2 regions of the Bradyrhizobium sp. CCBAU 11357 genome follow, and region 1 is predicted to be linked to the other one. Evidence: riboswitches for the same ligand, from Rfam matches in the RefSeq annotation. Region 1 holds a riboswitch; the other holds the start of a gene.

Evidence for each region. A riboswitch is a leader RNA that binds a small molecule or an ion and turns the genes downstream of it on or off. The one in region 1 is predicted to bind glycine.
Region 2: linked by a shared signal. The riboswitch ahead of XI05_RS10430 (D-amino acid dehydrogenase) and the one ahead of gcvT (glycine cleavage system aminomethyltransferase GcvT) in region 1 are both predicted to bind glycine.

Annotation. Positions count from the first base shown of each region.
Region 1 is NZ_LBJW01000108.1:51,101-63,272, forward strand. Features, by position in the region: gene gcvP (aminomethyl-transferring glycine dehydrogenase) at 1-616, opposite strand, end outside; gene gcvH (glycine cleavage system protein GcvH) at 776-1,144, opposite strand; gene gcvT (glycine cleavage system aminomethyltransferase GcvT) at 1,155-2,303, opposite strand; glycine riboswitch at 2,449-2,539, opposite strand; gene alaS (alanine--tRNA ligase) at 2,774-5,452, shown strand; gene XI05_RS26975 (cyclic nucleotide-gated ion channel) at 5,458-6,684, shown strand; gene XI05_RS26980 (DUF3455 domain-containing protein) at 6,689-7,189, opposite strand; gene XI05_RS26985 (NADP-dependent isocitrate dehydrogenase) at 7,315-8,529, opposite strand; gene XI05_RS26990 (hypothetical protein) at 8,516-8,911, shown strand; gene XI05_RS26995 (TrmJ/YjtD family RNA methyltransferase) at 8,898-10,097, shown strand; gene XI05_RS27000 (TetR/AcrR family transcriptional regulator) at 10,880-11,527, opposite strand; gene XI05_RS27005 (OsmC family protein) at 11,775-12,172, shown strand, end outside.
Region 2 is NZ_LBJW01000079.1:13,074-25,245, forward strand. Features, by position in the region: gene XI05_RS10390 (hypothetical protein) at 553-1,053, opposite strand; gene XI05_RS10395 (M20 aminoacylase family protein) at 1,226-2,395, opposite strand; gene XI05_RS10400 (helix-turn-helix domain-containing protein) at 2,514-3,170, opposite strand; gene XI05_RS10405 (DUF3100 domain-containing protein) at 3,420-4,937, opposite strand; gene XI05_RS10410 (cupin domain-containing protein) at 5,001-5,501, shown strand; gene XI05_RS10415 (aminotransferase class I/II-fold pyridoxal phosphate-dependent enzyme) at 5,603-6,733, opposite strand; gene XI05_RS10420 (M20 aminoacylase family protein) at 6,730-7,917, opposite strand; gene XI05_RS10425 (AraC family transcriptional regulator) at 7,985-8,833, shown strand; gene XI05_RS10430 (D-amino acid dehydrogenase) at 9,075-10,376, opposite strand; glycine riboswitch at 10,445-10,560, opposite strand; glycine riboswitch at 10,564-10,670, opposite strand; partial or broken gene XI05_RS10435 (M20/M25/M40 family metallo-hydrolase) at 10,763-10,915, opposite strand; gene XI05_RS10440 (ParB/RepB/Spo0J family partition protein) at 11,105-12,172, opposite strand, start outside.

The DNA of each region.
Region 1 (12,172 bases):
GATCGGTGAGGGGATCGCCGACGACCAGAGACCACCCGAGCGGCTCGGCGCGGGTGCGCATCACCGCCAGCGTCTGCGGATGCACGTCCTTGTCGACGAAGAAGGCCTTGGCCTTGACCTGCGAGTGGCGCTCGGCGAGCGCCATGGCTTCCGCCGCCGCGGTGGCTTCATCGAGCAGCGAGGCGTTGGCGACGTCGAGCCCGGTGAGGTCGCAGATCATGGTCTGGAAGTTGAACAGCGCTTCCAGCCGGCCCTGGCTGATCTCGGGCTGGTAGGGCGTATAGGCCGTGTACCAGGCCGGGTTCTCCAGGATGTTGCGCTGGATCACCGCGGGCAGGATGGTGCCGGAATAGCCCTGGCCGATCAGCGAGGTGAAGACCTGGTTCTGGCCTGCGAGCTCGGCCATATGCGCGATCGCCTCGGTTTCGCTGAGCGGCTTGCCGAGATCGAGCGGGGCGGCCTGGCGGATCGAGGCCGGCAGCGTCTCCGCCATCAGCGCCTCGACGCTCTTGGCGGCGACGGCCTCCAGCATCGCGGTGACGTCGCGCGCGGACGGGCCGATATGGCGGCGAACGAAACTGGCGGTGTCGCCGTTGGATTTGCGGTGCGCGGTCATCATGGGTCCTCGCTTTAGATTTCGCTGTCATGCCCCGCGAAGGCGGGGCATCCAGTAAACGCAGGCAGTCGTGCTCGAGCCGAGAGGCCGCGGCGTACTGGATGGCCCGCCTTCGCGGACGATGACAGTGAGTATGTTGAGACGGGTCGGCTCATATCTTCACGCCGTATGTGCCTTGTAGGCGGCTTCATCCATGAGGCCGCCGAGCTCGCTTTTGTCGGCGATCTTGATCTTGAAGAACCAGGCGGCGCCCTGCGCATCCGAATTGATCAGCGCCGGCTCGGCGGCGAGCGCCTCGTTGGTCTCGAGCACTTCGCCCGTAACAGGGGCGTAGACGTCGGAGGCGGCCTTCACCGACTCCACGACGGCGGCGGCTTCGGCCTTCTTCAGCGCGCGGCCGACCTTGGGCAATTCGACGAACACGACGTCGCCGAGTTGCTGCTGGGCGTAGTCGGTGATGCCGACCGTGGCGGTGTCGCCGTCGATGGCGAGCCATTCATGGTCGGAAGTGTACAGCGTCGTGGTCATTGTCTCGTCCTCAGCGTTTGTAGGTGTTTTTCACGAAGGGCATGGCGGCGACCTGCACGGCCAAGCGCTGGCCGCGCACCTCGGCGAAGAGCTTTGTGCCGAGCGCGGCGTGGCTCACCGGCACGTAGCCCATCGCGACCGGCGCGCTCAGGTTCGGGCCGAAACCGCCCGACGTGACTTGTCCGATCGGCTCGCCGCCCGCAGCCTCGGCAAAAAGAAGCGCGCCCTCGCGCACCGGCGCGCGGCCCTCGGCGCGCAGGCCGACGCGGCGGCGGGATGCGCCGCCATCGAAATGGGCGAGGATCTTCTCCGCGCCGGGGAAACCGCCGGCGCGGGCGCCACCCGTGCGGCGGCTTTTCTGCACCGACCATTCCAGCGCGGCCTCGACCGGCGTGGTGGTGGTGTCGATGTCGTGGCCGTACAGGCAGAGCCCGGCTTCCAGCCGCAGGCTGTCGCGGGCCCCGAGCCCAATCGGGAGCACGTCGGGATTTGCCAGCAGCATCTTTGCGAGGCGTTCGGCATCGCCTGATGGAACCGAGATCTCGAAACCGTCCTCGCCGGTGTAGCCGGAGCGCGAGACGAAACACTGGATGCCGGCGACCTCATGCGGGCCCGCGTCCATGAACTTCATGGCCGGCGCCTCTGCACAGAATTTCGCCAGCGCCGCTTCGGCCTTCGGGCCCTGCAGCGCGATCAGCGCGCGGCCTTCCAGCGAATCGATGATGCAGTCGTCGGACAAATTGGCGCGCAGATGCGCCTCGTCCTCGGCCTTGCAGGCGGCGTTGACGACCAGGAACAGGTGATCGCCGAAATTGGCGACCATGAGGTCGTCGAGAATGCCGCCGTCTTCGTTGGTGAACTGGGCGTAGCGCTGCCGCCCTGCGGCGATCGCCACGATATCCTGCGGCACCAGCCGCTCCAGCGCGCGGGCAGCGTCTTCCACCTTGCCGTATTTCGGCCGAAGCGCGAGCTGGCCCATGTGGGAGACGTCGAACAGGCCGGCTTTGGTGCGGGTATGGAGGTGCTCCTTCAGCACGCCCGCGGGGTACTGCACGGGCATGTCATAGCCCGCAAACGGCACCATCTTGCCGCCCAGGGACACATGAAGATCGTAAAGGGGGGTACGTTTCAGAGAGTTCTTGTCGTCCGACGCAAGCATCACAGGGGCCCTCGGCGGTTCCCCGGGGACGATTCCCCGGAAGCAACCAGTCGAAGCCCCATCTGTCGCTGTGCCTGAGAGTATTATCCCGTCGGCGGACGCTGTCCGGGTCTACACCCGTCGGCGCCTCTTTCCAGATGCTGTCAAAGCCACGCGGTCCTTTTGCCTGAGAGTTTCCGGGGCGGTTGCTCCTTCGGCGCCGGCTAAAAGAAGCCGGTCTCTCCCGACGTGGCCGTACGATACAGATGGGTAGAGACCACAGGGGAGCCAAGCCTGTCAACGCGTCCGCACGTCCTATCCAACGGGATTGCAAGGGGATTGAGCGCCTGCGGCAACCCTCTGATCTCCCTGCACAGTTTCTGGACAGCGAAGCTGGCCTTGTCTAAAAGCGCTTTGGCCCGCAGATATCAGCCTTAACGGTCCGGTTTGGACGGCGAGAAGCGGGCCCCAGCATACCCGATTGGATGAACATGAGCGGCGTCAACGAGATCAGGTCGACCTTTCTGAACTACTTTGCCGAGAACGGCCACGAGATCGTGCCGTCCTCGCCACTCGTGCCGCGCAACGACCCGACGTTGATGTTCACCAATGCCGGCATGGTGCAGTTCAAGAACGTCTTCACCGGCGTCGAGAAGCGGCCCTACCAGCGCGCCACCACGTCGCAGAAATGCGTGCGCGCCGGCGGCAAGCACAACGACCTCGACAATGTCGGCTACACCGCGCGCCATCTCACCTTCTTCGAGATGCTCGGCAATTTCTCGTTCGGCGATTACTTCAAGGAGCGCGCGATCGAGCTCGCCTGGAAGCTGATCACCAAGGAGTTCGGGCTGAAGAAGGACAAGCTGCTCGTCACCGTCTATCACACCGACGACGAGGCGGCGGGCTTGTGGAAGAAGATCGCCGGCTTCTCCGAGGACCGCATCATCCGCATTCCGACCTCGGACAATTTCTGGGCGATGGGCGACACCGGCCCGTGCGGCCCGTGCTCGGAGATCTTCATCGACCGCGGCGAGCACATCTGGGGCGGTCCTCCCGGCTCGCCGGAAGAGGACGGCGACCGCTTCCTCGAATTCTGGAATCTCGTGTTCATGCAATACGAGCAGGTGACGAAGGAGGAGCGCGTCGGTCTGCCGCGTCCCTCGATCGACACCGGCATGGGCCTGGAGCGCATGGCCTGCATCATGCAGGGCGTGGACAGCGTGTTCGAGACCGACCTGTTCCGCAACCTGATCGAGGCCACCGCGTCCGCGCTCGGCAGCGGCCCGACCGAGCAGAATGCGGCCTCGTTCCGTGTCATCGCCGACCATTTGCGCTCCTCGGCGTTCCTGGTCTCCGACGGCGTGCTGCCCTCGAACGAGGGCCGCGGCTATGTGCTGCGCCGGATCATGCGCCGCGCGATGCGCCATGCGCAGCTCCTGGGCGCCAAGGAGCCGTTGATGCATCGGCTGGTCTGGGCGCTGGTGCGCGAGATGGGCCAGGCCTATCCGGAATTGATGCGCGCGGAAAAGCTGATCGAGGAAACGCTGCGGCTGGAAGAGACCCGCTTCCGCAAGACTCTTTCGCGCGGCTTGGCCATCCTCGACGAGAAGAGCGCGTCCTTGAAGAAGGGCGACATGTTCGACGGCGACGTTGCCTTCACGCTGTACGACACCTACGGCTTCCCGCTCGACCTGACGCAGGACGCGCTGAAGTCGCGCGGCATCGGCGTCGACCAGGCGGCGTTCACCGACGCGATGGAGCGCCAGAAGGCCAAGGCGCGCGAGTCCTGGAAGGGCTCGGGTGAGGCGGCGTCCGAAGCGATCTGGTTCCCGCTGCGCGAGAAGCTCGGGGCCACCGAATTCCTGGGCTACGAGACAGAGAGCGCCGAAGGCGTGGTCTCGGCGCTGGTCAAGGACGGCGCCGAGGTTGCGAGCCTCAAGGCCGGCGAGACCGGCGCGCTTCTGCTGAACCAGACGCCGTTCTATGCGGAGTCGGGCGGCCAGGTCGGCGACACCGGCGTGCTCTCGGGCGAGGGCGGCATCAAGGTCCGCGTCACCGATACGCAGAAGAAGCTCGGCGATCTCTTCGTCCATATCGGCACGGTCGAGAGTGGCGAAGTGAAGCTCGGCACGGCGCTGCAGCTCGAGGTCGATCATTCCAGGCGCTCGACCATCCGCGCCCATCACTCCGCGACCCACATCATCCACGAGGCGTTGCGCCAAGTGCTCGGCGATCACATCGCCCAGCGCGGCTCGATGGTCGCGCCGGACCGGCTGCGCTTCGACTTCGTGCATCCGAAGCCGATCACGGCCGAGGAGCTCGCCCGGGTCGAGGATATCGCCAACGACGTGGTGCTGGAGAACGACGAGGTCACCACGCGCGTGATGGGCGTCGACGAGGCCCGCGAGGCCGGCGCGCGTGCGCTGTTCGGCGAGAAGTATGGCGACGAGGTCCGCGTCGTCTCGATGGGCAGGACCGCGCGCGAGCGCGGCGCCAACGCGCTCGGCTGGTCGGTCGAGCTCTGCGGCGGCACCCATGTCAAGCGCACCGGCGATATCGGCCTGATCACGGTCACGAGCGAGAGCGCGGTCGCCTCCGGTGTGCGCCGTATCGAGGCGTTAACGGGCAACTACGCGCGAAAACATGCCAACGACACCATGGCGCTGGCAAAGACCGCGGCGAACGAGCTGCGCACCTCGCTCGACGACGTGCCGGCGCGCATCGCCGCTCTGATGGAGGAGCGCAAGAAGCTCGAGCGCGAGCTCTCCGATGCCCGCAAGAAGCTGGCGATGGGCGGCGGTGCCTCCGCCGGCAACGGCGCAGCGTCGGGTGTGCGCGAGGCCGGCGGCGTCAAGCTGATGGCGCGTGCGGTGGAAGGCATCGAGATGAAGGATCTCAAGAGCCTCGCCGACGACGGCAAGAAGCAGATCGGCTCGGGCGTCGTCGCCATCGTCGGCGTCACCGAGGACGGCAAGGCGGGAATCGTGGTCGGCGTCACGCAGGACCTCACCGCGCGCTTCAACGCCGTGAATCTCGTGCGCATCGCCTCCGAGGCGCTCGGCGGCAAGGGCGGCGGCGGCCGGCCCGACATGGCCCAGGCCGGCGGCCCCGATGGTGCGAGGGCGACCGAGGCGCTGGCGGCGATCGAAAAAGCGATGGCAGGCGCTTAAAGATCATGTCCCCCGTTCCGCGAGGACGTGGGCTTTCCGATCCGAACTTACGGGATCGCCTCTACGAATTGCTGGAGCACGACCCCTTGGCCTATTCGGTCGGGTCGCGCTTCATCCAGGTCATCATCGGCGTCATCGTTCTCAACGTCGCCGCGATGATCCTCGCCTCGGTGCCGGAGCTCGACGCGCGGTTCGGCGCGCTGTTCGCGGGCATCACCATCCTTTCGGTGATCGTGTTCGCGCTGGAATATGCGGCGCGGCTGTGGACCGTGGCGGGGCATACGCCGCGCAAGGGCTCGGCGCTGTCCGACCGGCTGGGCTACGTCTTCTCGGCGCTCGGCATCATCGATCTCATGGCGTTCCTGCCCGCCGCAATCGTGCTCGCGACCGGCCGGCACGCGACGCTGGCAGCCCTCGGCGTGCTGCCGTTCTTCAAGCTGATCCGCTATTCGCCGGCGATGCGCTCGCTGCTCGCGGCCGTGCATGCCGAGCGGCGCGCGCTGATCGGCTGCATCGTCATCCTGATCGGCGCGGTCCTGACCTTCGCTTCGCTGCTCTACGCCATCGAGCGCGACGCGCAGCCCGACAAGCTCGGCACCATCCCGCAGGCGATGTGGTGGGCGATCGTGACGCTCGGCACCGTCGGCTATGGCGACGTCGTGCCGGTGACGCCGCTCGGCAAGTTCGTCTCGACCTTCGCCATCATCTCAGGCTTTGCCATGATCGCGCTGCCGGTCGCGATCATCTCCTCGGCGTTCGCCGAAGAGGTGAAGCGGCGCGATTTCGTCGTCACCTGGGGCATGCTGGCGCGGGTGCCGCTGTTCTCGCACCTCTCCGCCGCGGAGATCGCCGACATCATGCGTCTGCTGCGGGCGCGCACCATCGAGCAGGGCGAGATTTTGGTGCGGCGGGGCGATGTCGCCTCGTCGATGTATTTCATCACGGCCGGCGAGGTCGAGATCGCGCTGCCGAACCAGCATGTGCGCCTCGCCGACGGCACCTTCTTCGGCGAGATCGCGCTTCTGCACAAGACGAAGCGCAGCGGCACGGTGACGGCAACGCGCAAGACGCGCCTGCTCGTGCTCGACGCGCAGGACTTCCATGCCCTGATCGCGCGCATGCCGACGCTGGCTGCCCATGTCCATGAAACCGCCAAGGCGCGGCTCGCCGATACCGGCGATCTCGCGCTCGCGGAGCTTGCGCAGGCGGAGAAGGAAGGCACCGACCGCTGAGCGGTCAGCCCTTCTTCAGGAAGACGTAATCGGCCGCGTAGGGCGCGGTTTTGAATTCGCCGGCCTTGTCGCAAGCGCCGTCGAGCTTGCCGCCATGGGTGTTGATGCGCTGGACCGTGGTGACCGGCGTCAGCGTGCCGCTGCCGCGGCGGGCGGCGACTTCCAGCTTGAGCCACGGGATATCGGCAGGCGTTGCGCCCGGTGCGTTGCCGACGGCCTTGCCGACCACGGCGCTACCGTCGGCGAGCTCCCAGTTCGGGCCGGCATAGTGGCGGCCAACGGTCTTGCCTTCAGACAGCAGCGTCGCGACGGGCTCGCGGAAGGCCCAGGCGAGCTTGCCGTCGGGGGCTGACTTGCACTCATAGACCTGCGCGCCCTCGGCGTGGGCGCTGAGCACGACGGTTTCGCCCGGCGCGGCGATCGCGTTGGGTAGCGGCTCGGCGGCCAGCGCAGGGGCACTCGCCAGCGCGAAGACCGCGAATGCAACGCTCTTGAATGATGGCATGCACGGTCCTCGATCAACGGTCTCGTCATTGCGAGGAGCTCTTGCGACGAAGCAATCCAGACTGTCCCTGCGGAGGGATCCTGGATTGCTTCGCTGCGCTCGCAATGACGGGTGGGGCAGGTAGCTTACGCCGCCAGCGCCTTGGTCAGGTTCTCGGCGACCTTGTCGAGGAAGCCGGTGGTCGAGAGCCAGCGCTGGTCGGCGCCGACCAGCAGCGCGAGATCCTTGGTCATGTAGCCTTCTTCGACCGTGTCGACGCAGACCTTCTCCAGCGTGGCCGCGAACTTGGCGAGCTCGGCATTGTTGTCGAGCTTGGCACGGTGGGCGAGGCCGCGCGTCCAGGCGAAGATCGACGCGATCGAGTTGGTCGAGGTCTCCTTGCCCTTCTGGTGCTCGCGGTAGTGGCGGGTCACGGTGCCGTGGGCCGCTTCCGCTTCCACGGTCTTGCCGTCGGGGGTGAGCAGCACCGAGGTCATCAGGCCGAGCGAGCCGTAGCCCTGCGCGACCGTGTCGGACTGCACGTCGCCGTCGTAGTTCTTGCAGGCCCAGACATAGCCACCGGACCATTTCAGCGCCGAGGCGACCATGTCGTCGATCAGGCGGTGCTCGTAGGTCAGGCCCTTGGCGTCGAACTCCTTCTTGAACTCGCGGTCGAAGATGTCCTGGAAGATGTCCTTGAAGCGCCCGTCATAGACCTTGAGGATCGTGTTCTTGGTCGACAGGTACACCGGGTAATTACGGAGCAGGCCGTAATTGAAGGAGGCGCGGGCGAAGTCGATGATGGAATCGTCGAGATTGTACATCTCCATCGCGACGCCGGCGCCGGGCGCCTTGAACACTTCCTTCTCGATCACGGTGCCGTCCTCGCCGACGAACTTCATCGAGAGGGTGCCCTTGCCGGGGAACTTGATGTCGGTGGCGCGGTACTGATCGCCATAGGCGTGGCGGCCGATGATGATCGGCTTGCTCCAGCCGGGAACCAGGCGCGGCACGTTCTTGCAGATGATCGGCTCGCGGAAGATCACGCCGCCGAGGATGTTGCGGATGGTGCCGTTCGGCGACTTCCACATCTGCTTGAGGTTGAACTCCTTCACCCGGGCTTCATCGGGGGTGATGGTGGCGCACTTGACGCCGACGCCGACCTTCTTGATCGCCTCGGCGGCGTCGATGGTCACCTGATCGTTGGTGTGGTCGCGGTATTCCATGCCCAGGTCGAAATAGAGCAGCTCGACATCCAGGAACGGGTTGATCAGCTTGTCCTTGATGTACTGCCAGATGATCCGGGTCATCTCGTCGCCATCGAGCTCGACGACGGGATTGGATACCTTGATTTTTGCCATGATCGGGGAAGCCCTCTTGGGAACGGCGCTTTTGGCGCGCCAACGTGAATATCCGCCGCCTCTTAGCACCGCCGCGCGGCGGGCGAAAGCCAAGGGATTATGCAGTTTTAGCTCATCCAGCTTGCGCAGGCGGGAAGCGGCGGGCCGGGCCGCTGCCGGGGCCGGCCTCACGTTCCAGGCGAGTTTCAAAAGTCGAATCCAAGCCGTTATTTCCCTTGAGAATTTTGTCAGGACAGGCAAACGACAGGCGGACAGCGCCCGAGCCGGCCCAGAAACAGTTCGAAAGACCAGTTCGAACGACCGGCTTGAATCAATTCCTGAAGATGGCCTCGCCAAGGCCTTGAGAGACAGTGTGAAAGCAGAGCGAGATGTCGGGGACTGACAAGAGCAAAGCCGGCCTTTCCCTCGACGGTCCCATCGTGATCCTGGTCGAGCCGCAGCTCGGCGAGAACATCGGCATGGCCGCGCGCGCCATGGGCAATTTTGCCCTGAGCCGCTTGCGCATCGTCAACCCCCGGGACGGCTGGCCCAACATCGCGGCCCAGCGGGCTGCGGCCGGCGCCGACCACATCCTGGAAACGGTCGAATTGTTCAGCACGGTCGAAGAGGCGGTCGCCGACCTCGACCTGCTGTTCGCTACCACCGCGCGTCCCCATGACCAGGCCAAGCCCGTGGTCGGGCCGGAGGCGGCAGCGGCCGAGATCGCCGGGCACGTCGCGACCGGCGGCAGGGCCGGCATCCTGTTCGGCCGCGAGCGCTGGGGCCTGACCAACGAGGAGGTCGGGCTCTCCAACCGCATCATCACCTTTCCGGTCAATCCGGGCTTTGCCTCGCTCAACCTCGCCCAGGCCGTGCTGCTGGTCGGCTATGAATGGTTCAAGCGCGCGACCTCGGGCGCGCTGCCGCACGCCATGCCGGAGCGTTCCGAGCGCGCCTCGCAGCACCAGATGCAGGCCTTCTTCGACAACCTCGTGCGCGAGCTCGACAAGGTCGAGTTCCTGCGCCCGGCCGAGAAGCGCGACACCATGCTGGTGAACCTGCGCAACATCTTCACCCGGATGGAGCCGACCAAGCAGGACATGCACACCCTGCACGGCGTGATCATGGCGATCGCCGAGGGACGGAAGGGTCCGGCCAAGGGCGGCGTGCTCGACGGCGAGCAGGCCACGCGCCTGCGCGCGCTGCTGGCCGAGCACGGGCAGGGCGGCGGCGTCCCCGACAGCGGCTCGACCGTGCGCGGCCTCGCCCGGCTGCTCCGCCGCAACCCGACCGACGCCGAACGCCTGCTCTGGCAGGCGCTAACGCGTGACCGCCGCTTCGCAGGTGGGTTCAAGCGCCAGACCCCCGTGGGGCGCCACATCCCGGACTTCGTCTCCTTCCCGCACCGGATCGCGATCGAGCTGGTGAACCCGGGCGAGGGCGAGGCGATCGCGGCAGATCGCGCGGGACGGCGCGCGTGGCTCGAGGCGCGGGATTATCGGGTGCTCGACATTCGCGCCGCGGATGTCGAGCGCGATCTGGAAGCGGAGCTGGCGCGGCTGCAGGGGATGATGGAGCAGCAATCGTAGGTCTTGTAGGGTGGGCAAAGCGAAGCGTGCCCACCATCTCGATCTATCAGGCCTAGGAGTCGTGGGGTACGGCGCGACCCTTTGCCCACCCTAGGAGATAGTGAAACTGATTATTTCGGTGGCGACCCTTGTCGTTCAATCTCAAATTTCGCGATCTCCCCCTGCCATTCCCGATACCGCTCTGAGCTCATCGGAATTCCGATAAGGTGAAATCCGAAAGCATCCTCGTACATCGCGACGTAATATTCCTGGGCCAACTGGCGCGGTGTGCTCGGGCCCAGAGCGTAGGTGTGAGTGAAGGTGCCCCCCACGGCCTCCACCGAACGTGACGCTTACCAACTCTTGGGCAGGTCGCTTTCCACGAATGACGTCGAGCATCTTCAACGTTGCGGCATAAGGTTCTCGCGGCTTTTCAACCGATGGACGTCCCGACTGGTCGGGACCGACGAGAGAAGCAGGTCGCCCTATCACGCGCACCTTGGCAACGGTGACCTGATCGGTCGATGACGGGCGCGTACGCTCCGTAAAATCGAAGGTCGCCTCATCCGAAAAGTAGGTGATCGGACCGTCGGCGGCCTCGGCGAATGCTGCCGTGCAGGCGAATATAACGAAGGCAAGAGAGCGACTGAGCAACCTGATCACCAAAGACATCCATTCGCTTTTGCATGATCCTAGTTGTTATTGCGGTAAGCTGTGACAGTCCGCAGCCTCGACCTGCGAAGCCGTGGGCACGGCGCTGCGCGCCTTTGCCCACCCTACGAGATCTACTACGAGATCTACGGTCAGGCCGTCTCCAGCTGCTCCGCCGCGCGCTTCTTCTTCGCCTTGGCCTGGCCGAGCAGCGGGCCGGCGGTCAGTGCGGCCGTATCGGCCACGCCAGGGTCGCGCGAGATCATCGCGGCGACGATGGCGCCGTCGATGATGAGGCCGAGCTGGTGCGCCAGCACCGCGGGCTCGGCTGAGCCGAGCTCACCGGCGAGCTTCTCGATGTGGCCGAGCACGATCTTCTTGTGCTTCAGCGCGATGTTGCGGAACTGCTTGGCGTCCTTGTCGTGCTCGCCGACGGCGTTGATGAAGGGGCAGCCGTAGAAGCGCTCTTCGGCGAACCAGCTCTTCAGTGCGGGGAAGATGCGCGTCAGCTTCGCCTGCGCATCGCCGCCGCCTTGCTCCATGGCGTCGATGAACCATTCGCGCCATTGCTTGCCTTCGCTCTCCAGCACGGCGTTGACGAGGTTGGTCTTGGAGCCGAACAATTTGTAGAGCGTGGTCTTGGCGGTGCCGGCCTCCTCGATGATTGCATCGATGCCGGTGGCGTTGATGCCGTTCTTGCAGAACAGATGCGTCGCCGCGCTTAGGAGGCGACCGCGTGCGGACTCGTCCTCGGCAGCGGCAGTGTGGGGCGAATTCTTTCTCGATGACGTCTTTGCCATGGACTCAAACTTACCCGTAGCCGTGCCGCATCAGCAAGCCGCATCTGTTTCGCGCTGAAAAGATTCGCAGAGCCCGGCCGGTCTGCATCGCCTTTGAGCAAGGACCGGCTGATCAATCCGCAGGCAGGAAGGCTTAAGCGGCTCCAAAGCTTCGCCTTTTGTTTTTCGCGGGCTCTGGCACGCTCCATGCAAGGAAACAGACCGTTCGGTATCCTGCCGATTTCCACTTCTGCCAGGGAGAAGACTGATGACTGCTGTCGTTCAGAAGACAGTGCTGACGGGGTGCCTCGCGCCCATCGACAAGAACGGGCTCGAGCAACTGATTGCCAATGGCAAGGCAAATCCGAAGGTCATCAAGACCTTGAAGTGCAAGACGGTCGCGGAGGGCAAGTTCCGCCACGCCAACTACATCCGCAACCTGCCGCCCTACATCGTCGACGAGCCGCCGGGTCTGTTGGGTGACGACACCGCGCCCAATCCGTCGGAGGCCTCGCTGGCCGCGCTCGGCTCGTGCCTTGCGGTCGGCCTGCATGCCAACGCGGTGCATCGCGGCTGGATCGTCAACAAGCTCGAGCTGGAGCTCGAAGGCGATCTCAACATCACCGCGGTCTGGGGCACCGGCGACACCTCCGACAAGCCGGTCGG
Region 2 (12,172 bases), on a different contig from region 1:
GGCGATCGAGGCCTCTTGCCGGCCCTCGGGCCTGATCAGCCCATTCGAGGTTGGGTTGGACGTGCGTCGTGAACGAACTGACAGAGAGAAGCATGCCGGCTGCAGCACCGCGGTACAACAACGCAGCGGGATCGATCTGACGCATGCTGACGCCTTCGCATCAACGGCAAGAAAGACGCAGCTTCGACAGATTTAGCGGACCCAATCGTACTCTCGTGCGCCTGATGGAAACCACGGTCGGGCCGGATCATTTGGCGGACGATTGGAAGGCAAGCAATGGTGCCCTTCCCCATTTCTTAACGTGAGCGACAGGGATAAGAAACTTTGACGGAGGGCCCGCGCCACGCGCTTCGTGGAATTTAGAACTTATGTACCAGCCTTGGTCTGTTCTTGATTAAGGCGTGTACACACATACTCACAACTCAGAAACACAGCGGATCGACGTCCATTCTATAGTTTTATTAGCCCGTGACAGACGAAAGCGGACATCACCGGACGTCTGTGCTTGGCAAGCCGACGACACTGCACCGGCCACCTCCGGGAAGTATCGGCTCAACGACCAAGAGGGTTATGGTTCTGTAGGGCCCTTTTCATAGGCGCCTGAAGTCGAACGACGATTTCTCCTGCTCGCTTACTGTCCTCAGCGATCATATTGAGGGTTCGCCGGACTTCCTCCAGATCTGGCCGTTGAGCGCTCAGCCAGGTTAAGCCGGCTTCTGCATTGATGATCGTCGCGGTGAGCGCGTTGACGATTGCACCATAGGTACTCACAAATTCCGCTGAGGCCAGCAATGGCGCTTCGCCCTTTCCGTCGCCCAGACCTGCTCCTAATTCGAAACAGGAGCGATGCAATGCCTTGGACGTTTGCCGGACCGCGTTTGTGGCCTTGCCATCGAGCACGACGTCGGCTTGTGACCCCATGGGCACGTGGCGGCCGACAGCCTTAAAGACAGCAGCGAACACGCGTTTTCCCATAACGAGCTGAAGCCCCGCTTGGATGGTACGGTGCTCGATGGCCCAGTTGTACCAACTCGGCGTCCACTTCCACAACATAGCTCACTCCTCTGGTGGGCTGCGAGAAGGATGCGGATCGGCCGGAGGAACGCTCTAAACGTCGATGTGGCGCACTTTTCCGGCCTGTTCTTTATGAGTTCTGAGGCTTCCATATTGGGCGAATTTAGACATCCGCGTCTTTTACGAGTACACGCCCCAATGGATGTGGTGTTCAATGTGCAGCTAGTTCTTCCTTGATTACTGCCACGTAATATGCTGCGCCGATGCCGAGGATTTGGTCATTGAAGTCGAAAGCCGACTGATGGAGGCCAGAGCCTGTCAGCAAAGGGCCTGCACCGATCCAGGCGTAGGCCCCCGGCCGATGTTGCAGCATAACGGAGAAATCTTCCGCACCCATCGACGGCCGAAAATCCGTGTCCACCGCGTCAGACCCGAGTACATTGCGTGCCGCTCGTTGCGCAACCAAGGCCTCGCGGTGTGAGTTCACAGTACTCGGCATCCGGCGCATATAGTTCAAAGCGATACTTACATCGAACGCTTGGCCGAGACCCGACGCGATTGCCTGCAATCGACTTTCGATACGATCTTGAACTTCATCCTTGAAAGTTCGAACGGTCCCACCGATCTTGATCTCGTCCGGGACAACATTGTGAACCTCGCCACCCTTAACAAACGTAATGGACGCGACTCCCTGCTCGAAGGGATCGATATTTCGCGCAACCACAGTCTGAATAGCCGAAATGAGTTTCCCCGTAACTACGGCTGGATCTCTCAAATAGTGGGGGAGCGCCGCATGCCCCCCTTGCCCCCTCACCAAAAAGTCGAATGTATCGAAGCGAGCCATCATCGGTCCTGGCTGCACTGCAATGCGTCCCTGATCCAAACCGGGCCAATTGTGTAGTGCATAGATTGCTTGGACAGGGAATCGTTCGAAAAGTCCTTCTTCGACCATTCGGCGACCGCCGCCCTCGTTCTCCTCTGCTGGCTGAAACACAAACACGACCTTTCCCGCGAATTCACGGTTCTGCGCCAGATGTTCTGCCGCGCCTAGCAGCATTGCCATATGGCCATCGTGGCCGCAGGCGTGCATCATGCCTTGGTGCTTCGATGCATACTTGATGTTCGAGGTCTCCGTAATGGGCAACGCGTCGAGCTCAGCACGAAGGCCGATCGCTTGATCGGATTGGATGCTACCTTCCAACACTCCAACGACGCCGGTGCCCGCGAGGCCTCGCTCGACCCGCAAGCCAAACTTACTAAGGCATGCAGCAACAAAGTCTGCTGTCTTCGTCTCGCGATAAGCAATCTCCGGTATCTGATGAAGCGCATGTCGCCATTCGCGCATACGTTGAACCGTCTCTTCTGATACGTGAAAATTCATGACTTTCTTTTGTCCGTCTGTCCTGTCACACAGCGAGCGAGAATTGAGACAAGCTCAACAACCATCGCACGAGGGTGGAGGCAGAAGACAAATAAGTCTTGGATGGATGAGACCTACGCTAAGCTGCAGCGCGCCAAGCAGACCGAAAGGTGCCAGGAGTCATACCAAATGTGCGGACGAATTCGCGTGTCAGGTGCGCTTGATCGTAAAATCCGGCGTCTAATGCGGCTTCTACTAGCGACGCTTGGCCGCGCAGCAGCGTTTTGGCACGATGGATTGCCAAGAGAGAATGAAAATTGTGGACGCTCGTACCGACCTCCTTGCGGAACCGCCGCGACAAATAGCGTGGCGAGATGGAGCAAGCGGCCGCAATCTCATCTAGATCGGATTGGAGCGTTCTTCGACGCGCGAGAATCGACGCAGCTTGTGCTGCAAGTGAGGAGCGGTCGTCTGGGAGATAGCCTAACCTTGGAGAAGGTGATCGCACTGCAAATTCCGATATGAACGACCAGCCTTCCTCATCGACTGGCGCAAATCGATGAACAAATCCGGCCGGAACCACAACGCTGTCGCCAGCTGACACTTCATAGAATTTGTCTCGCAGATACAGCCGCGCTCGTCCTGCTAGGAGATGCACGATCTCGTCGCCGGCATGGAAATGCGGGCGAAAGCGCCAGCAATGCTGACCTCCTTTGATAAATTCAGTGCGACCAACTTTCAACGGCAGTACGGACAGCGTCGTTCGCGGCTCTGATGCGGACTTGGGCGCTACCACGGTCGTGCTCCGAATTTGGATCCAAATCGATTGTCGTAGAAACTCCCCAGTCAAGAGTTTTAGCATACCGCCACAAGACTCCAAGAGACTAACCACGCAGCCTCGATGCTCGCTCCGGAACGGTACCAACAAGTTGGTCCCATTCATCCAAGACAGCGTCAATCATCGTCGAACACGAAAGTACCTCGTTGGTTGTCGCGCCTTCCCGCCGCTTGCAACGAGGGACAATGTTAGCGTGAGGCACCCTTTTTAGGGGTGGCCTCCCATGAAGATCTGCGCCACGAAGGCGCCGCCAACAAACGTGCCAGCGTTCGCCGCCAGCGAGACGACCACGATACGCCAGCCGAGCTTGCGGAATGCTGGAAGATCCTTTGAAATCGACAGGCCGGCGAGCGCGATAACGGGTGTCGCCAGTGCCAGAAAATTGATGCGATTGGTGACAGCGGCGACGTCGGCGGCGTAAGGCGTCGTCGGAAACGTCAATACCATTGCTAGGAGAGACACCGAGAGTACGGCAGGGAACACTCCCCCCGCGGCCCTGTACATTACGTATCCGACTGCGACACAGCTGAGAATAACCGCAAGACCTGCCACGGTGGAATAGTCGGGCAATGTCCTGAAAGCGAGGTAGTTCGCTGCAAGGGCGATCAAGCCAACTCCGACCCAAACCAGCACTATTTGAGCATTCGAAAGCTTTTGTTCGTCCTGCAAACGACCGACAGCGTCCGAGAGCCCATCCGAATAGGTTTCCACTACTGGCTTGCAAGCGCCGCGCCGGAAGATCGGCTCCAAGACCGCATAGGCCCAAACCGTGAAAGGAAGGGAAAGGAAGAGCGTGAAATAGGTCCCGATCGTGGTCGTGATTAGATTGCTGGCTGCCGCGAAGGCAGCCACTTCCTTGGCTATTTCGGGAGTCTGCTGAGCCGAGATTGCGCTTGCTGCTGCTGCCATCAAGCTACCCGACCCCATACCGGCGCCCATTGCCAGAGCGCGAGGGTGAAAGATGCCTAAGCTAGTTACGAGCGAGGCAAATAGAGAGATGAAGATCGTTCCAAATACAGTGCCTGTGATATACTCGGCCAGCACTCCGCGGCCCTCGGGGCTGTCCATCCCGTAACGTTCGCCGATAATCGCTAAGCTCGGCTCGCGCCCGACCGAAAACGTTGCACCAATCGCTTCGCGTTTGATACCAAGCAGCAGCGCGATCGGCAGCCCGACCATTGCCGTACCGAAGAAATGGCCAAACTCCTGGAACATCAGCGCCCATCCTGCATCAAGGATTCTCGGCAATGAGCCACCGACTAACAAACCGAGCTTCGCAATGAATAGCAATAGAGCAAGCTGAAGCCCGAGGCTCGCAAGCCGCTGCAAATTCATATCTAATCTCAGGGCACCCGGAAGTCGCGGCGATGCGATGCCCCAGACCACTCCGATCAGCATCGCCCACAGGAACGGCAACAATGTAATCCGGTACGCGCCGCCGAGCGGAATCGTCACCGGCCCCACCAATTCAGCCATCGCGACGCAAATTGCTGCAAACACTAAGAGCTTGACCAGATCCAGCGATTGCGCAACACGCGGCAAAGCCGCGAGCTTCATCTCCATCACTCCCTCCTGTAGTTCGTGATTGATTGCCTCCAAGCCAATCACCACAGTCGGGAAATAACTAGAGAGGTGGATCGCACCGTCTTGGATCGAACGGGCCTTTTTTGACGTCCGGCACATCGTTGCAGATGGCGATTTGCCGTGCTGGTCCCAATCATCCAAGACGGCTCGGTAATAACGCTGCAAGCCTCCTGGAGGCTGCAAGGAACACTAGGATTTTCAACAATGAGCGATCACACGCCGCCGTTTACTCTCGTTAACTCGCATCAACGTCGGACGTTTTGGATCGGTGGCCAGCGGCAATCAATAATCGCGGGTGAGGCCGAAACCAACGGCCGCTACACATTGTCTCATTCCCTCATTGAAAAGGGAGCGGGTGCCTCCGAGCATGTTCATGGCGCTGAGGCGGAGGCCTTCTATATCCTCCGTGGCGAGTTGAAGTTCACGATAGCGGGACAGAAGAAACAATTGCGCTGCGGCGATTTTCTGCATGTCGAGCCTGGGCTTGCCTATAGCTTTGATCCGGTAGGCGCTGAAAGTGCCGAAGTCTTGGTGATCTATGCGCCTGCCGGACTGGAACGTTTCATCGCGGAGGTTGGAATCGCTGATTCCAACGATGTATTGGCTTCCCGCGAGGCTGCTCTCCGTTCCGTTCAGGACGTGACCAGCATGAAGGAAGCCGCAACTTCCTACGGCCTTCGCTATCCGCCGAGGGTGGGCTCGTAGCCAATTGACAGCCATAGAGCATGCATCGACACTTCTGTCGTCGACTTGTCGAGTCTGTGTGACATTTGCACTTCGCCGTGCTGAATGAACTAAACAAGACGTTAGGCTGAATCGTTCAGCAGGTCGGCAATCAGAAGGGCGGCGTGATCAAGATCTGCTACAGCATGGGCGGCGCTCACCTGAATTCGAAGGCGAGCTCGACCTTCCGCGACTACGGGATATATCATCGCCGGCGCATAGACGCCTTTGCCACTAAGTGTAGAGGAAATCCGCCGAGCTCGATCCTCGCCCCCGATCATTAAAGCGGTGATTGCGCTGTCGCTGTCCAGAAACGGCAGGTCATGAGAGCGGAAGCTGGCCCGCAGATAAGCGAGGTTGGCCGACAGGCGATCTAGGAGCGCGGGATCAGATTGGCAGATTTTGAGTGCGGCGAGTGCTGCTGCAGCATTTGCTGTCGTCATGCCCATGGTGAAGATAAAGCTTCGGCTATGAGCCCTGAGCCGAGAAACGACATCGTTCGAGCCGGCGACGAAGCCTCCGCTGGCGCCGCCCAGCGCCTTTGAGAATGAACCGGTCAATACGAGCCCCACAGAACCGTTGGGTAGGCCACGGAAGGGCGCCGTCCCCCGGCCATTCGGCCCGACAACACCTAGCGCATGTGCCTCGTCGACCATCAGTTGAGCATCGTACCGCAACGCGAGCGCATAGATCTCTTGCAGCGGAGCGGCGCCTCCTTCCATACTGAAAACGCCATCCGTGACGATAAGCCGGCGGTGCGCCTTGGTAGTCTTCCGCAACACGACCTCGAGGTCGTTAATGTCTCGATTCTTGTAGGGAAGCACGTCGGCGCGGCTGAGTCGGCACCCATCGATAATACTAGCGTGGTTCAATCGGTCGGAGATAATGACGTCGCCCGCTTCGGCGAGCGTGGTCAGGACGCCGGCGTTGGCGCAGCCGCCTGACGAAAATAGGAGAACATCTTCCACTTGGAGGAAAGACGCGAGAGTTTGGCGCAACTCCTCATGAAGGACCGTCGTCGCAAAAGCGGGATAGATTCCAGTCCCGGTCCCATAAAGCTTAATCGCCTCGCTCGTCGCAGCGAGGACTCGCTCATCAAGGGAAAGACCGAGATAGTCATTGGAACCGAGCATTACCGTGTCGGCGCCATTGACGATGATCCTACCGCCGCGACGTTCGCTGATGATCTTTCTACCTGCTGCATCGATCATCATGAAAGGGCCTCATCCAGGGTACGAGGCAGCGCCCGAGCAACAAGTTCAGTCCAGTACCGCAATACGATCGGCACGATGCCGTCATTGAAGACGTATCGATCGCCATGAAGCCCTTCGCCGGGGCCAACCTCGCCCGAGCCGATCCACGCATAGGAGCCGCCGACCGCCCTAATCATGAAAGCGAAATCCTCGCAGCCGAGGCTGGGGCTGAAATCAATCAAGGTATTTTCTTGACCCACGACCCAAGCGGCGGTCGCTGTCGCTAGCGCTACGGCCTCTGCCGTGTTCACCACGGGAGGATAGCCCCTCCTATAGTCGAGCTTTCCATGGACGCTGTACGAAGCGGCGATGCCCAGAGCAATCTGATCCAACACCTTCTCGCAATGCGCCGAAAGGGTCGGGTCGAAGAAGCGGCATGTCCCTTGAAGCCTCATCTCGTTGGGAATGATGTTGCCGACATTCCCGCCGTGGACTTGGGTAAGGCTGACAACGAGGGGCATTTGCGGGTCGACCGAACGGCTGACAATGCGTTGCACCGCGTTGATAAATGCCCCGGCCGCAAGAATCGGATCATCGCCCAAATGCGGCATGGCCGCATGGGCGCCGAACCCTAAGAAAACCAGACCGAAATTGTCGACTGCCGCCATCTGGGGTCCGACGCGAGTGGCGATCGTGCCGAATTTTTGGCCTGGCCAGTTGTGTACGGCATACATGGCTTCGACTGGGAACCTCTCAAAGAGGCCATCCTCGATCATACGCATGCTCCCGCCGTCGTTCTCTTCCGCAGGTTGGAAGACGAGGTAGACGGTGCCATCAAAATTAGGATTCTCACTCAGAAGCTTAGCGGAACCAAGTAGCATCGCCGTGTGACCATCATGTCCACAGGCATGCATCAAGCCCTGACGTTTGGAGGCGTAGGGGAGACCGGTTCGCTCGACGATGGGCAGCGCGTCCAGCTCGGCCCGCAGGCCAATGGCCCGCTTGCCACTCCCGTTCTTCAGCACGCCAACAACGCCGGTGCCGGCGATCCGTTCATGCACCTCAAGGCCAAAGCTTCGCAATTGATCAGCTACGAAGCGCGCCGTCTCATTCTCCTGGAAGCCAAGTTCTGGATTGGCATGGATCTGATGCCGCCAGGCGATCACCTCTGGTGATATCACCGCGATCGGGTCATTATGCAGCATTGGCTCGCTCCTGGTGTGCGATCATCTCAAATCTCAAGGAACGAGATAGCTTTGTGCCGCAGGAGTCTTGAACGAGATTGACCAGCCGATGAGCAAGGACTTGCAAGAAGAGCAAGAGTTCTGGCGCCACCCGCGCTTCCGTGACCTGGGTCTCTTGAAGGCAAAGTTCACGAAGCACCGGTATGACCGCCATACTCATCCAAACTACGTCATTGCGCTAATCACCGCAGGCGCTGAACGCGTCAAAATTGGTCGAGAAACCGTCGTTGCACCAACGGGTACACTGCTCGTGGTCAACCCCGAGGAATGGCACGATGGGGAGTCTGGATGCCCCGATGGCTGGTCCTATCGCACCTTCTATCCTCAAGTAGAGTTCCTAACACACGTCGCGGTGGAGCTCGGGCGCAGCGAATCTCCCATATTTCGGCAGTCGGCGATAGACGATCCGCAACTGAGGGATGCGATGACACTGGCTCATCGGTTGTCGCGGAGCGATGACATACTGGCGGCCGAGACGGCGATGCTGGTCGCCTTGCGCCATCTCATCTTGCGGCATACGCATCCGCAAAGCCCTCCGGAATTCGTCGAGCATTCAAATGCCCGGCGTCGAATGGCTGTCTACCAAGAGTTAGTCGAAAAAAGATTGTGTTTCAGTATTGATCTGCAACAACTTGCGGCGGCTGCCGGTGTTACTCGTTTTCAGGTCATTCGCGACTTCAAGAAGGTGGCTGACCTTACCCCAGCCGCTTTCATTCGTGATCGCCGACTTCGGCGCGCAAACGCCTTGATCGAGGCTGGAGCAAGTCTGGCCGATGCGGCCGTCGGAGCCGGCTTCGCGGATCAAAGCCATCTCTCCAGAATATTTCGCGCCGCTCACGGATTTACGCCCGGGATGCTTAAGAGAGCGGTGGCCTGAGTACGCATCAACATGACAAATAGTGCAAACTGACCTTCAATCCCGTCTTTTAGCGGGCTGCACTCATTGAGCACAGGCGGAGCGGGCTTACCTGCAACCGGCTCCATTTGAGACAGCAATACTTGGAGCGGCGCGACACAACCATTTCTTGTCTGCGAAGCACTGATACCCCGCGCACGTCGATCGCAACGGGCGAGATCAAGGGTCAGACCGATCATCTCGAGCCTTGGCGTGTTTGAGATCAGCAAGACGCCGAGATCGCCGTGCGCCCGGTGCCGGACGGGACCATCGAAGGCGCGTCGGGGTCGCGCCAGTCGTCGACCGCTCCTGCCACCATCTGTGCGGTCGCGGCAGACAGGGTCCAGCCGAGATGACCATGGCCCGTATTGTAGAACACGCCGGGGATCCGGCCGGCACGCACCACCGGCATCATGTTCGGCATCATCGGACGCAAGCCCGCCCATGGCACGATCTTTGAGGTATCGATGCCGGGGAAATGCTGCCGCACCCAGTCGACCAGCGGCTGGATCCGGTCGGCGCGAATGTCGCGGTTGAAGCCGTTGAACTCGGCGGTGCCCGCGACGCGGAAGCGGTCGGCGCCGAGCCGGCTAGTAACGATCTTCGCAGCTTCATCGAGCAGGCTGACGGTCGGTGCAGCGTCCCGGCTTTGCGGCGCATCGAGCTGCACGGTGATCGAATAGCCCTTTACCGGATAGACGTTGACGCGATCGTTGAGCATGCCGGCGAAGTGGCGGCTCGCCACGCCGGCGCAAATCACGATTCCATGCGCCTGTAACTCGTGCCGCGTCGCGATGTCAGCATCGGGCGAAGCGGCTTCTCTCCAGCCGATGCGGAAGCCGTCATCGCCGCGCGAGATCGCATCGACATCGGCTTCGTGGATGAAGGCCGCGCCGCGGCGGATGCAGGCGTCGGCGAGCCCGCGGGTGAACTTGTGGATATCGCCGGTCGCATCCGATGGCGTGAAGAAGCCGCCATAGCAGGCCGTCTGCAGCGCAGGCTCGAGGCTGCGGATTTCGTCCGTCGTCACCGGCCGGCGGTCGAGCCCGCCTTGTTGCAGCAGCGTGTTGACCCGCAGGCCCGTTTCGAAACCCGCCTTGTCGTGGTAGACATGCAGGATGCCGCGGCGTTCGAGATCGAAGGCGATATTCTCGCGCTCGGCGATCGAGAACAGATGCTTGCGCGCCTCGATGGCGAGCCGCGTGGTCTCGATGGTGTTGGCGCGATAGCGGCCGATGTTGCCGACGAATTCGCCGATCCAGGAATATTTGTGCCAGCTCGGCTTCGGATTCATCAAGAGCGGCGCGTCGCTTCGAAGCATCCAGCGCAGCCCCTTGAGGATGGTCCCGGCGTTGTTCCAGACTTCCGCGTTGCTGGCGGAGAGCTGTCCGCCATTGGCGAACGAGGTTTCCATCGCGGCGTAGCGATGCCTGTCGAGTACAGTCACCCGGTAGCCACGTTCGAGCAGGGCATAGGCCGTCGTCACGCCGGTGATGCCGGCGCCAATGATCGCAATGTGAGGCATAATGGTCTTCAAGCTCCCGTGGGTTAGAGTCGCCGAACCGCCGGTGAAACCGGCTGCTTCAGCGCCCCATCTGTCACGGTACCTGAGAGCTTGATCCGCATCGGGCCTGGGCCCGCAAGCGAACTATCCCCTTCGGTGGACGTCACGGCCCTTGATCAGCGGCCATGTCCGTCTCTCTCCAGATCGTCCTGACGATACGGTCCTTTTGCCTGAGAGTTTCCGGGGCGGTTGCTCCGTCGGCGCCGAAGCCAACTGCACGAATGCAATTGCTTCGATCTCTCCCGCATCGTCGCGTTGGACGGCCGGACCGTAAGCGAAGCCTCAAAATTGGACAAGGCTAAATTTCGATCCGGCAATGCCATCGTGTTGTGCAGTGCAAATCGATGTCAGTCCAGCGTCGCCAGCAGCGCTGCCATCAGGCGGCCGCGGTCGGCGATGCTTTCGACCTCGATGTGTTCGTTGAGTGTATGCGCATCGGCGCCGCGAACGCCGGGGCCGTCGAGCGTAGGATTGCCCATCGCGCCGGTGAAGTTGCCGTCGCGCCGGCGTTTGGTTCTACACCGGGCGTGAACTCGCCGGTCACCTTGATGGCTCATTGACGAAGCGGATTTCCTCTTTTGAAATGGTTGTTGCTTCGCCTAAAAGCGAAACGGCCGCGCGCCTGACCGGCGTGCGGCCGAAACTTTCTTGGACTGGCCGGGACCGCTCGCGCAGCCCCTCCTCTGGTGTCACTCCGCCGCCTCCGAATATGCTTCACCACCTTGCGGCTCGTTTGGCGAAGCCGACCGAGTCTCTGGCTTGGCCGTTCTTAGCAGGGAGGGCAGCCAACCGGTCGCTGCCAGCAACTGTGCGGCGGCTTCCGCCATCTCGACCTTCTTCATATCCACCATACGTTCGGCCGCCTCGCCGCTCACGCCTTCGCTAACCGCCTCCAGAATGCGCGCTTTGGTGATGCGACCCAGATAGCTGCGCACCGTCGGCCGCCAGTATCCGGTCATGTCGAGAGACACAGCTTCCGCCATCCGGTCGGCCGTTGCCAATGCCTGCGGTCGCCGCTCCCACGGCAATCTGACCGCGTTGACGGTCAATGCCGTGCAATGCGCAAACAAGGCCATGCGGCTAACGTGGTCGAGTTCGGCCACGAAGGTCCAAAGGCTGGTGACGTCCCGGGGCATTTGCCTTGCCCAATTGGCATGGCGATCCGCCCAAGCCATGCCGGTCGGTGTATCCTCGATGCCGTCCGCGTGCCCAGCCAAATCTGTCTTGATCGGCTGGATGCCGACGACATGCGCATCCGCACCGAGATAGAAAATTTGGGCGGCGAGCGCATGCGTCACCGCCACGACGGCAGTTTCGGGCTGTTCGCTCAAATTGAGACGCAGTCCCAAGGTACGATGTGCCGTGAGGTCCCGAACGAGAACGTCAGATAGCGGTCGGTCGTCGTCCTCTTCCTCGGCAACCACTTCTTCTCCACCATCACCCTGCGACGTTGGGCCATCTGTCTCGCCGCCCTCGTTCGGTGTCTGCGCGTCGATCCCCTCCTCGGTTTCGGCCTGGGGCTTCTCGTCTGCAGGGCGGATGAACCCGCGCTCGATCCGAATGGTCCCGTCGTGATTGAGGATCACGAAAGCGCCGCCACGCGCGATGTCATCAGGATCGTAGGCCTGCCGCTTCGCTTCCAGCCGCTCGATTTCGGCCTCAAGCCCGCCGAACCGCGCATCCACGTCGTCAGCAAGTTCTTCGGCCCCCTGATGCTCTTCCGTCAACCGGTCGAATACCGTCTGCACCGTTGTAAG